Regions from separate parts of the Streptomyces aureoversilis genome, predicted to be linked through region 2. Evidence: predicted binding sites of a transcription regulator. Region 2 holds the regulator's gene; each other region holds the start of a gene.
What was found. The regulator HrcA, encoded in region 2, represses chaperone genes, less so after heat shock. The targets are predictions, from matches to a motif close to TTNGCACTCNGNNNNNCNGAGTGCNAA.
Positions count from the first base shown of each region.

Region 1: groL (chaperonin GroEL) is a predicted target of HrcA. The motif match lies at 2,167-2,193, and genes of this name have one in related genera.
Region 3: groES (co-chaperone GroES) is a predicted target of HrcA. The motif match lies at 2,108-2,134, and genes of this name have one in related genera.

Region 1 is NZ_JBHSKJ010000006.1:257,238-261,515, reverse strand. Features, by position in the region: gene thrC (threonine synthase) at 1-1,027, shown strand, start outside; gene ACFPP6_RS13190 (ubiquitin-like small modifier protein 1) at 1,104-1,379, shown strand; gene ACFPP6_RS13185 (cold-shock protein) at 1,803-2,009, shown strand; gene groL (chaperonin GroEL) at 2,356-3,978, shown strand; gene ACFPP6_RS13175 (PTS transporter subunit EIIC) at 4,069-4,278, opposite strand, start outside.
Region 2 is NZ_JBHSKJ010000002.1:225,026-229,303, reverse strand. Features, by position in the region: gene dnaJ (molecular chaperone DnaJ) at 144-1,280, opposite strand; gene hrcA (heat-inducible transcriptional repressor HrcA) at 1,281-2,297, opposite strand; gene ACFPP6_RS03830 (MBL fold metallo-hydrolase) at 2,494-3,246, shown strand; gene ACFPP6_RS03825 (DUF3097 domain-containing protein) at 3,252-4,082, shown strand; gene hemW (radical SAM family heme chaperone HemW) at 4,168-4,278, opposite strand, start outside.
Region 3 is NZ_JBHSKJ010000012.1:204,709-208,986, forward strand. Features, by position in the region: gene ACFPP6_RS22120 (THUMP-like domain-containing protein) at 1-926, opposite strand, end outside; gene ACFPP6_RS22125 (polysaccharide deacetylase family protein) at 1,024-1,926, shown strand; gene groES (co-chaperone GroES) at 2,284-2,592, shown strand; gene groL (chaperonin GroEL) at 2,687-4,278, shown strand, end outside.

The sequences.
Region 1 (4,278 bases), on a different contig from region 2:
GCCCAGCCTCAACCCCGGCCTCACCAAGCTCGTCAAGGCGGACAACCTCGCCCGCGAGCTGGGTGTGACGGGCGGCCTGTACGTCAAGGACGACTCCGGCAACCCGACGCACTCCTTCAAGGACCGGGTCGTCGCGATCGCGGTCGAGGCCGCCCGCGCCTTCGGCTTCACGACGCTGTCGTGCTCCTCGACCGGGAACCTGGCGGGTGCGGTCGGGGCCGCGGCCGCCCGGGCCGGGTTCAAGTCGTGCGTCTTCATCCCGCACGACCTGGAGGCCGGGAAGGTCGTCATGGCCGCGGTCTACGGCGGCGACCTCGTCGGCATCGAGGGCACGTACGACGACGTCAACCGCTTCTGCAGCGAACTGATCGGCGACCCGCTGGGGGAGGGCTGGGGCTTCGTCAACGTCAACCTCCGGCCGTACTACGGCGAAGGGTCCAAGACGCTCGCCTACGAGATCTGCGAGCAGCTGGGCTGGCGGCTGCCGGACCAGATCGTCGTGCCGATCGCCTCGGGCTCGCAGCTCACGAAGATCGACAAGGGGCTGAAGGAGCTCGTCGCGCTGGGGCTCGTCGAGGACCGCCCGTACAAGATCTTCGGAGCGCAGGCGGAGGGCTGCTCGCCGGTCGCCCGCGCGTTCAAGGACGGGCACGACGTGGTGCGGCCGGTGAAGCCGGACACGATCGCGAAGTCCCTCGCCATCGGCAACCCGGCCGACGGGCCGTACGTGCTGGACATCGCGCGGCGGACGGGCGGGGCGGTGGAGGACGTGAGCGATCCGGAGATCGTCGATGCGATTCGGCTGCTCGCCCGGACCGAGGGGATTTTTGCCGAGACGGCGGGTGGGGTGACGGTCGGCGTGACGCGGAAGCTGATCGAGAGCGGGCTGCTGGACCCGTCGCTCACGACCGTCGTGCTCAATACGGGCGACGGGCTGAAGACCCTCGACGCCGTTGCGGCCGGGCCCACGGCGACGATCCGGCCGTCGTTGGAAGCGTTCCGCGCCGCTGGTCTTGCTGCCGTCTGACATCTGCGGGCCGGTTGTGCCCACCCGTTCCGCCCCTACGGAACGACTGCCCACAACCTCTCTGGAAGGTTTTCCCATGAGCGTTACTGTTCGCATCCCCACCATCCTCCGCACCTACACCGGCGGGAAGGCCGAGGTCTCCGCCGAAGGTGCGACCCTTGCCGATGTCCTCCGGTCCCTGGAGGAGAACCACACCGGCATCGCCGCCCGCGTGCTCGACGACGCCGGCAAGTTGCGGCGGTTCGTGAACGTCTACGTCAACGACGACGACGTCCGCTTCGAGCAGGGGCTGCAGACGCCCACCCCCGACGGCTCCGCCGTCTCCGTCATCCCGGCCGTCGCGGGCGGCTGAGGTTTCACAGGGTTCTTCCGTTATTGCCGCACGACGTCCCCGGAATCGCCCCGTCCGTAAAGCGGACGGGGCGATTCCGCCTGTTGAGCGCGATACAGTTGAGGCGATCCCCGCCCGGCGTCAGTGCCGAACGCATATGAGAACCCGTCAAGTTGTGCGCGAAGTGTGTGCACGAAATGCCGGGTTGGTTGCGTTATACCCGGCCCGACTTGCCCTGAAATACCCGGAGTTCAGCCGATTTTCTCGATCGGCCATGCCCGGAATTCTCGTCCGAGTGACCTGTTGCAGACGGCATCCGTGCAGATACATTCAGCCGCGGTCGACGCGTTCCGGCGCACACCCACTGGGCTGCCAGGGGGTGAGGTCTGACCCGGGTCCGCGAAGTGCGGTCCTGCGCAAGGGCCAGTAATAGGGGAGTTAGGCATGGCTCAGGGCACCGTCAAGTGGTTCAACGCGGAGAAGGGCTACGGCTTCATCGCGGTCGACGGTGGTGCGGATGTATTCGTCCACTACAGCGCGATTCAGATGGACGGCTACCGCACCCTCGAGGAGGGTCAGCGGGTCGAGTTCGAGATCTCGCAGGGCCAGAAGGGGCCGCAGGCGGACATGGTGAAGCTGCAGCAGGTCTGATCGCGGCGCATCGACCACCGGCTCGCTCGGTTTGCAGAGGGGCTCGCACCCGACGGGGTGCGAGCCCCTCGCGCGTGTGCGGGGCGCGTGGGGTGGGTACGGCTGCCTGGGGCCCCTGCTCCCGGCGCCTCGTGGGCGTGACTGTCCCCCCGAGGCGCTTGCACTCTCCCTGGTCGAGTGCTAATCATTGGGCTTAGCACTCTCCGAGTGAGAGTGACAGATTTGGACCGTCGGTGAGGTCCGCGGGCCAGGCGGGGCAAGGAACCGCAGGGTACGCAGGCCGTCCGTCGCGGGCGCCAGTGCGGTCCGGAGCAGTCTCCACCCCGTCCTGGGAGGACCACTTCACATGGCCAAGATCATCGCGTTCGACGAGGAGGCACGGCGCGGTCTCGAGCGCGGGATGAACCAGCTCGCCGACGCCGTCAAGGTCACCCTCGGCCCCAAGGGCCGCAACGTCGTCCTCGAGAAGAAGTGGGGCGCCCCCACGATCACCAACGATGGTGTCTCCATCGCCAAGGAGATCGAGCTCGAGGACCCGTACGAGAAGATCGGCGCCGAGCTGGTCAAGGAGGTCGCGAAGAAGACGGACGACGTCGCCGGTGACGGCACGACGACCGCGACCGTCCTGGCCCAGGCCCTGGTCCGCGAGGGCCTGCGCAACGTCGCCGCGGGTGCCAACCCGATGGCGCTGAAGCGCGGTATCGAGAAGGCCGTCGAGGCCGTCTCCGGTGCCCTGCTCGAGCAGGCCAAGGACGTGGAGACCAAGGAGCAGATCGCCTCCACCGCCTCCATCTCCGCCGCCGACACCCAGATCGGCGAGCTCATCGCCGAGGCCATGGACAAGGTCGGCAAGGAAGGCGTCATCACCGTCGAGGAGTCCCAGACCTTCGGTCTGGAGCTGGAGCTCACCGAGGGTATGCGCTTCGACAAGGGCTACATCTCGGCGTACTTCGCCACCGACATGGAGCGTATGGAGGCGTCCCTCGACGACCCGTACATCCTGATCGTCAACTCCAAGATCGGCTCGGTCAAGGACCTGCTGCCGCTCCTGGAGAAGGTCATGCAGTCCGGCAAGCCGCTGCTGATCATCGCCGAGGACGTCGAGGGCGAGGCCCTGTCCACGCTCGTCGTGAACAAGATCCGCGGCACCTTCAAGTCCGTCGCCGTCAAGGCCCCGGGCTTCGGCGACCGCCGCAAGGCCATGCTCGGTGACATCGCCATCCTCACCGGTGGCACCGTCATCTCCGAGGAGGTCGGCCTCAAGCTGGAGAACGCCGGTCTCGACCTGCTCGGCCGCGCCCGCAAGGTCGTCATCACCAAGGACGAGACGACCATCGTCGACGGTGCCGGTGACAGCGACCAGGTCCAGGGCCGCGTCAACCAGATCCGCGCCGAGATCGAGAACAGCGACTCGGACTACGACCGCGAGAAGCTCCAGGAGCGCCTCGCGAAGCTGGCCGGCGGCGTGGCCGTCATCAAGGCCGGTGCCGCGACCGAGGTCGAGCTCAAGGAGCGCAAGCACCGCATCGAGGACGCCGTTCGCAACGCGAAGGCGGCCGTCGAGGAGGGCATCGTCGCCGGTGGTGGCGTGGCCCTGCTGCAGGCCTCCCAGGTGTTCGAGAAGCTGGAGCTCGAGGGCGACGAGGCCACCGGTGCCGCCGCCGTCAAGCTGGCCCTGGAGGCCCCGCTCAAGCAGATCGCGGTCAACGCCGGTCTCGAGGGTGGCGTCGTCGTGGAGAAGGTGCGCAACCTGACCCCGGGCCACGGCCTCAACGCCGCCACGGGCGAGTACGTCGACCTGGTCGCCGAGGGCATCATCGACCCGGCCAAGGTCACCCGCTCCGCCCTGCAGAACGCCGCGTCCATCGCTGCGCTCTTCCTCACCACCGAGGCCGTCATCGCCGACAAGCCGGAGAAGGCCGCCGCGGCCGCTCCGGGCGGCATGCCGGGCGGTGACATGGACTTCTGATCCTGACGGATCACTTGTCCTGAACGCTGTACGCCGAGGGCGGCACTCCCTGCGAAGGGGGTGCCGCCCTCGGGCGTACCGCCTTTGTCCTCACTCGCCGGACGGGCTCTTTTCCCCACCGGCGTTCAGCTCGCGCAGCGACTCGCGACTCAGGCCGAACGCGTACGTCGCCGCGAATCCCGCCGCGTAGCCCACCAGCAGGCCCGCCCCGTAGACCGTCACCGCCCGGACCGGGCCGTGGCCGCCCTGCAGCAGCGGGAACAGGGCCCAGCCCGACGGGCCGATGGCCGTCGAGCCGAC
Region 2 (4,278 bases):
ACCACATCGTGTCACAGACCATGTCAATCACCGGACGGGCTCGATCCGAGCCCGTCCGGTGAAAAAGACCACACAGGTCCGCAGAGGACCAAGGGGGGAAGCAGCCGGGCGCTCAGCGCCCGGAGCGACCCCCGGCCCAGCGCCTACCGCCCGTTGAACGCGTCCTTCAGCCGCGAGAACAGCCCCTGCTGCCCCGGCTTGAACTCGCCCATCGGCCGCTCCTCGCCCCGCAGCTTCGCCAGCTGCCGCAGCAGCTCTTCCTGCTGCGGGTCGAGCTTGTTGGGGGTGATGACCTCGACGTGCACGATGAGGTCGCCGCGCCCGCCGCCACGCAGGTGCGTGACGCCGCGCTGGTGCAGCGGGATCGACTGGCCCGACTGCGTGCCGGGCCGGATGTCGATCTCCTCGACGCCGTCCAGGGTCTCCAGCGGCACCTTCGTGCCGAGGGCCGCGGCCGTCATCGGGATGGTGACCGTGCAGTGCAGGTCGTCGCCGCGGCGCTGGAAGACCGGGTGCTGCTTCTCGTGGATCTCGACGTAGAGGTCGCCGGCGGGGCCGCCGCCGGGGCCGACCTCGCCCTCGCCCGCGAGCTGGATCCGGGTGCCGTTGTCGACACCGGCCGGGATCTTGACCGTCAGGGTGCGCCGCGAGCGGACGCGGCCGTCGCCGGCGCACTCCGGGCAGGGCGTGGGCACGACGGTGCCGAAGCCCTGGCACTGCGGGCACGGCCGGGAGGTCATGACCTGGCCGAGGAAGGAGCGGGTGACCTGCGAGACCTCGCCGCGACCGCGGCACATGTCACACGTCTGGGCGGAGGTGCCGGGGGCCGCGCCCTCGCCGCTGCAGGTGGTGCAGACGACGGCCGTGTCGACCTGGATCTCCTTGGTGGTCCCGAAGGCGGCCTCGTCGAGGGTCACTTCGAGACGGATCATGGCGTCCTGGCCGCGCCGGGTGCGCGAGCGCGGGCCGCGCTGCGACGCCTGTCCGAAGAAGGCGTCCATGATGTCGGAGAAGTTGCCGAAGCCCGCGCCGAAGCCACCGGCGCCGGCACCGCCGCCGGACGCGGAGAGCGGGTCGCCGCCGAGGTCGTAGACCTGCTTCTTCTGCGGGTCCGAGAGCACCTCGTAGGCGGCGTTGATCTCCTTGAACCGCTCCTGCGTCTTCGGGTCCGGGTTGACGTCCGGGTGCAGCTCGCGGGCGAGACGGCGGAAGGCCTTCTTGATCTCGTCCTGCGAGGCGTCGCGCCGTACGCCCAGGACCGCGTAGTAATCCGTGGCCACTTACGACTCCGCCAGGATCTGTCCGACGTAACGTGCCACTGCGCGTACCGCTCCCATCGTTCCGGGGTAGTCCATGCGGGTCGGTCCGACCACGCCGAGTTTGGCGACTGCCTCGTCGCCCGAACCGTAGCCGACGGCGACGACCGATGTGGAGTTCAGTCCCTCGTGAGCGTTCTCATGGCCGATGCGCACCGTCATCCCGGAGTCCTTGGCCTCGCCCAGCAGCTTCAGCAGGACGACCTGCTCCTCCAGCGCCTCCAGCACGGGCCGGATGGTGAGGGGGAAGTCGTGACCGAAACGGGTGAGATTGGCGGTGCCGCCGATCATCAGCCGCTCCTCGGTCTCCTCGACCAGCGTCTCCAGCAGGGTGGCCAGCACCGTAGAAACGGTTCCGCGGTCCTCCTGCTCGAAGGACTCGGCAAGATCCGCCACCAGCTGCGGGACGTCCGTGAACCGGCGGCCCACGACGCGGCTGTTGAGCCGCGCGCGCAGATCCGCGAGGGAGGTCTCGCCGATGGGGGCCGGGCAGTCGATCATGCGCTGCTCGACCCGCCCGGTGTCCGTGATCAGCACGAGCATGACGCGGGCCGGGGCCAGCGAGAGCAGCTCCACGTGGCGCACCGTCGAACGGGTCAGCGACGGATACTGCACCACCGCGACCTGCCGGGTCAGCTGCGCCAGCAGGCGGACCGTGCGGCCCACGACGTCGTCCAGGTCGACGGCGCCGTCCAGGAAGTTCTGGATGGCGCGCCGCTCCGGCGTCGACAGGGGCTTGACGCCCGCCAGGCGGTCGACGAAGAGCCGGTAGCCCTTGTCGGTCGGGATGCGGCCGGCGCTGGTGTGCGGCTGGGCGATGAAGCCCTCCTCCTCCAGCGCGGCCATGTCGTTGCGCACCGTGGCCGGGGAGACGCCCAGCCGGTGCCGCTCGGTGAGGGCCTTGGAGCCGACCGGCTCCTCGGTGCCCACATAGTCCTGGACGATGGCGCGCAACACCTCGAGCCTGCGTTCGCTCAGCATCGCGCGCACCTCCAAGTCCAGACCGTCTTACGGGGCCCGTTCCTGGCACTCAGCAGTCGCGAGTGCCAAAGCCCTCCAGCCAGTGTACGGCCGTGCACCACAGGCAGGGCAAGAGCCGTCCCCGCCGCGTGCCCGCGGCAGGACGCCGGAGGACGCCGGACGGGCAACCGTACCGCGCTCCCGCTAGCGTCCTGGTATGGACAGCGGTCAGCAAGGCCACGGGGATGCAGCACGGTGGGAACGGCTCGCGCCGGGCGTCGCGCGCCGCCGAATGCCGACGTGGGACGCCACCGTCGGGGCCGTCGTGGGCAGTACGGGCGTGCTGCTCGTGGACACCGGCTCGACGGTCGCGGAGGGCGCGGAGCTCGGGCACGAGGTGCGGGAGCTGTTCGGCCGGGGAGTGACGCATATCGCTCTGACGCACCCCCACTTCGATCACGTCTTCGGCACGGCGGCCTTCCCGGGCGCGGAGGTGTACGGGGCCGTGGGCGCCGCCGAGCTGATGCGGCGCGAGCGCGAGGAGCTGCGCCTGGACGCGGAGCGGTACGGGCTCGCGCCCGGGGCCGCCGCGGAGGCCGCCGAGCGGCTCGTCACGCCCCGGCACCCGGTCAGCGGGGAGCTGACGCTGGACCTGGGCGGCGGGCGCCAGGCGCTCCTCGCCAACCTCGGGCCCGGCCACACCGCGCACGACCTGGCGGTCTTCGTCGCGGGCGCGGGCGGGGCGCCGGAAGTCGTCTTCTGCGGGGACCTGGTGGAGGAGTCCGGCGAGCCCCAGGCCGGGCCGGACGCGCTCCCCCACCGGTGGCCCGCGGCCCTGGACCGGCTGCTGGCGCTCGGCGGCGAGGACGCGCTGTACGTGCCGGGGCACGGGGCGGTGGTGGACGCGGCGTTCGTACGGGCGCAGCGGGACGCCTTGGCGGCGCGCTTCGGCGTGTCCCGGGAAGAATGATCGGCATGCGCAGCAGACAGTACGGACCGGACCTGACCCCTCCGTGGAAGCGGAACACGCCCGTGCCCGAGGTGCCGGCCGAGGCCGACCTCGTGGTCGAGGAGGTCACCACGGGTTTCTGCGGGGCGGTGATCCGGTGCGAGAAGACGGCGCAGGGGCCGGTGGTCACCCTGGAGGACCGCTTCGGCAAGCACCGGGTCTTCCCGATGGAGCCCCGCGGCTTCCTGCTGGAGGGGCGCGTCGTCACCCTCGTACGCCCCGCCACGGGCGCGGCACGCGCTCCTCGGGGGCCCGCGCGGACCGCCTCCGGCTCGATCGCCGTCCCCGGGGCGCGGGCGCGCGTCGCCCGGGCGGGCCGCATCTACGTGGAGGGCCGCCACGACGCCGAGCTCGTGGAGCGGGTGTGGGGCGACGACCTGCGCATCGAGGGCGTGGTCGTCGAGTACCTGGAGGGGATCGACGACCTCCCGGCGATCGTCCGCTCCTTCGCCCCCGGGCCGGACGCCCGGCTGGGCGTCCTGGTGGACCACCTCGTGCCGGGGTCGAAGGAGTCCAGGATCGCGGCGGAGGTGACGGGTGAGCACGCGCTGGTCGTGGGTCACCCGTACGTGGACGTGTGGGAGGCGGTGAAGCCGTCGTCCGTGGGCATCCGGGAGTGGCCGCGGGTGCCGCGGGGGCAGGACTGGAAGACGGGGGTTTGCCGGGCGCTGGGGTGGCCGGAGAACACGGGCGCCGCGTGGCAGCGGATCCTTTCGGGCGTGCGCTCGTACAAGGATCTTGAGCCGGAGCTCCTGGGCAGGGTGGAGGAGCTGATCGATTTCGTGACGGCTCCATAGCCGCGGCTCCGCCCGATGCCGGACGGCTAAAGATTTTTAGCCGTCCGGCGATTGAGGACCGGGTCCGGGGCAGAGCCCCGGGACCTCAGTCCACCAGGTCCCGCACCACCGCGTCCGCCAGCAGCCGACCCCTCAGGGTCAGGACCGCACGACCCTCCTCGTACGGCCCCGGCTGCAGCAAGCCGTCCGCCAGGGC
Region 3 (4,278 bases), on a different contig from region 2:
GCGGCCGCCACGTCCGCCACCAGGTGCGCGCGGATCACGGCACCGTCCGGCTCGTACACGTACCGTCCCACCGGCCGTACCGCCGGGTCGGGCAGCCCGGCGCCCACCAGCGAGTGCCCGCCCGGCAACAGCGTCGCCCGCCGCGCGCCCGGCGCCGTGCCGAACCACAGCACGGCCTCCTTCACGTCGCCGCCGTCCGAGATCCACTCGGCCTCGGCGTCGTCCGGGACGGCCTCGTGAGGCACCCCGGGGGCGATCTTGAGGGCTGCGTGCGGGGCCTTCCGGGCGGCTTCGATCGCCCACGACAGCGGCGGCGAGTACGCCTCCGGGTCGAAGACGCGGCCGCGGCCGCCCCGCCGCGCCGGGTCGGCGAACACCGCGTCGTAGCCCGAGGTGTCCACGTCGGCGACATCGGCGCAGCGCACCTCGATGAGGTCGGACAGGCCCAGCGCTTCGGCGTTCGCGCGGGCGACCTCGCAGGTCAGCGGGTCGCGGTCGACGGCGAGGACGCGGATGCCCAGCCGTGCCAGCGCGATCGCGTCGCCGCCGATGCCGCAGCACAGGTCGGCCACGGAGCGGACGCCGAGCGCGGCGAACCGGCCGGCCCGGTATTCGGCCACGGACCGCCGCGTCGACTGCTCCACGCCGTTCGGCGTGAAGAACATCCGGTACGCGTCCTCCGGCCCGAACTTCGCCACCGCCCGCTGCCGCAACCGGGCCATGCCGAGCGCCGCCGAGACGAGCTCCGCGGGGTGGTCGCGGCGCAGCCGGGTCGCCGTGGCCAGTTCCCGGGCGGGGTCGTGGTCGCGCAGCCGGGCGAGCAGGCCGCGGCCCTCGTCCGTGAGAAGGGCGGTGAAGGCGGCGACGGCGGCGGCCGCCGACGCGTCCGGCTCGTTCGGCTCGTTCGGTTCGTTCTGTGCTGGCACCCGGCCATTCTTGCCCAGGCCTCCTCCCCGGCCCTCCGACAGGCCCGCCCTTCCGCCGGGTCCGCCCGGCTCGAACGCATGCACAACAATCGGATGCGTGAGCACCCCTATATCCGGCCCGATATCCGTCCGCACGCCGGCCCGCGTGTCCGCCCGCACGGCCACGGTCACCACGCTCCTGCTGGCCGCCCTGCTCCTCAGCGGCTGCTCCGGTTCCTCCGGCGGCGGCAAGGGGGCGGCGTCCGCGTCCCCCTCCCCGCGTACGGACGCGGCCTCTTCGCCCTCGGCCTCCGCCGTCCCGGACGCCGCCGCCTACCGCCGCTGGGGCCTGGACAAGCCCCTCGCCGCGCCGCCCGCCCCTCCGGCCACCAAGCTGACGGAAGGGATGAGGTCCGGCGCCACGCCCAAGGTGATCCGGCGCGTGCCCACCGACGACAAGGTCGTCTTCCTGACCTTCGACGACGGGGCGGAGAAGGACCCGGAATTCGTGAAGATGGCCAAGGACCTGAAGCTGCCCTTCACGATGTTCCTCACCGACGACATCGCCCGCGCGGGCAGCGGCTACGGCTACTTCGAGCAGCTGTGGGGCGGGGGGAACCGCAACGGCATCCACAACCACACCCTCTCCCACCCCAACCTCCGCACCCTCTCCGCCGACGCGCAGCGCCGCGAGGTCTGCGGCCAGCAGGACGTCCTGGAGAAGCGGTACGGCAGCAAGCCGCCGCTGTTCCGCCCGCCCTACGGCAACTACAACGACGCCACCCTCGCCGCGGCCGGCAGCTGCGGGGTGAAGGCGCTGCTGCTGTGGGAGGCGACGATGCAGATCAACGACATGCGTTACGCGGACGGCGGCAAGCTGCGCTCCGGCGACATCGTCCTCGCCCACTTCCGCGGTCCCTCGGAGCTCAAGGGCACGACCATGACGCAGATGGTCGCCAACATGCTGCGCAGCATCGAGCGGCAGGGGTTCACCGTGGCGCGTCTGGAGGATTACGTGTAGGGCCGTGCGCAGGGATCGCCGTACGCGCCGGACGTGCCGTACGCGTCGCGTGAGAATCCGGAGGATTACGACCCGCGGCCCGCGGGCAGATCCACCTCCGCGCCGGAACGCCGGGGCGCGCCGCCCCGGCCGTCCGGGTGCTGACCCCCAGGGGTGAACCGCAGGCTCGCCGCACGGCGAATTGGCACTCCGCTTGACCGAGTGCTAACCGCGTCATAGTCTCGGCTCCGTTGGCACTCTCCACCCGGGAGTGCCAAACACAGCGACGGGCAGAATCCGGCACCCGCGACGACGGATCCTCCTGGTCGCCACCTCAGACAGATAACCCCGTGAATCTCCGAAGGGGGAGGTCGGATCGTGACGACCGCCAGCTCCAAGGTTGCCATCAAGCCGCTCGAGGACCGCATCGTGGTCCAGCCGCTCGACGCCGAGCAGACCACGGCCTCTGGCCTGGTTATTCCGGACACCGCCAAGGAGAAGCCCCAGGAGGGCGTCGTCCTGGCCGTGGGCCCGGGCCGCTTCGAGGAGGGCAACCGTCTTCCGCTCGACGTGAACGTCGGCGACGTCGTGCTCTACAGCAAGTACGGCGGCACCGAGGTGAAGTACAACGGCGAGGAGTACCTCGTTCTCTCGGCTCGCGACGTGCTCGCGATCATCGAGAAGTAATTCACCCCGTTTGATGTGATCTGCGCCCTGGTTCCCGTGTGTATGTGCCGCCGGGGTCCGGGGCGCGGTTCGTTTGAGAGGACTTGAAGCAACCATGGCGAAGATCCTGAAGTTCGACGAGGACGCCCGTCGCGCCCTCGAGCGCGGTGTCAACAAGCTGGCGGACACGGTCAAGGTGACGATCGGCCCCAAGGGCCGCAACGTCGTCATCGACAAGAAGTTCGGTGCCCCGACCATCACCAACGACGGCGTCACCATCGCCCGTGAGGTCGAGATCGAGGACCCGTACGAGAACCTCGGCGCCCAGCTCGTCAAGGAGGTGGCGACCAAGACCAACGACATCGCGGGTGACGGCACCACCACCGCGACCGTCCTGGCCCAGGCGCTGGTCCGCGAGGGTCTGCGCAACGTCGCCGCCGGCGCCTCCCCGGCCGCCCTGAAGAAGGGCATCGACGCCGCGGTCAAGGCCGTCTCCGACGAGCTGCTCGCGACCGCCCGCCCGATCGACGACAAGGCCGACATCGCCGCCGTCGCCGCCCTGTCCGCCCAGGACAAGCAGGTCGGCGAGCTCATCGCCGAGGCGATGGACAAGGTCGGCAAGGACGGTGTCATCACCGTCGAGGAGTCGAACACCTTCGGTCTGGAGCTGGACTTCACCGAGGGCATGGCCTTCGACAAGGGTTACCTGTCGCCCTACATGGTCACCGACCAGGAGCGCATGGAGGCCGTCCTCGAGGACCCGTACATCCTCATCCACCAGGGCAAGATCTCCTCGATCCAGGACCTGCTGCCCCTGCTGGAGAAGATCATCCAGGGTGGCTCCTCCAAGCCGCTGCTGATCATCGCCGAGGACGTCGAGGGCGAGGCCCTCTCCACCCTCGTGGTCAACAAGATCCGCGGCACCTTCAACGCCGTGGCCGTCAAGGCCCCGGGCTTCGGCGACCGCCGCAAGGCGATGCTGGGCGACATGGCCACCCTGACCGGCGGCACCGTCGTCGCCGAGGAGGTCGGCCTCAAGCTCGACCAGGTCGGCCTGGACGTGCTGGGCTCCGCCCGCCGCGTGACCATCACCAAGGACGACACCACCATCGTCGACGGTGGCGGCAACTCCGAGGACGTCCAGGGCCGCGTCGCCCAGATCAAGGCCGAGATCGAGGCCACGGACTCCGACTGGGACCGCGAGAAGCTCCAGGAGCGCCTCGCCAAGCTCGCCGGCGGCGTCTGCGTCATCCGCGTGGGTGCGGCCACCGAGGTCGAGCTCAAGGAGAAGAAGCACCGTCTGGAGGACGCCATCTCCGCGACCCGCGCCGCGGTCGAGGAGGGCATCGTCTCCGGTGGTGGCTCCGCGCTCGTCCACGCCGTCAAGGTGCTCGAGGGCAACCTGGGCAAGGAGGGCGACGAGGCCACCGGTGTCGCCGTCGTCCGCCGCGCCGCCGTCGAGCCGCTGCGCTGGATCGCCGAGAACGCCGGCCTCGAGGGCTACGTCATCACCTCCAAGGTGGCGGAGCTCGACAAGGGCCAGGGCTTCAACGCCGCGACCGGCGAGTACGGCGACCTGGTGAAGGCCGGCGTCATCGACCCGGTCAAGGTCACCCGCTCCGCCCTGGAGAACGCCGCGTCCATCGCGTCGCTGCTGCTCACGACCGAGACCCTGGTCGTCGAGAAGCCGGCCGACGAGGAGCCCGA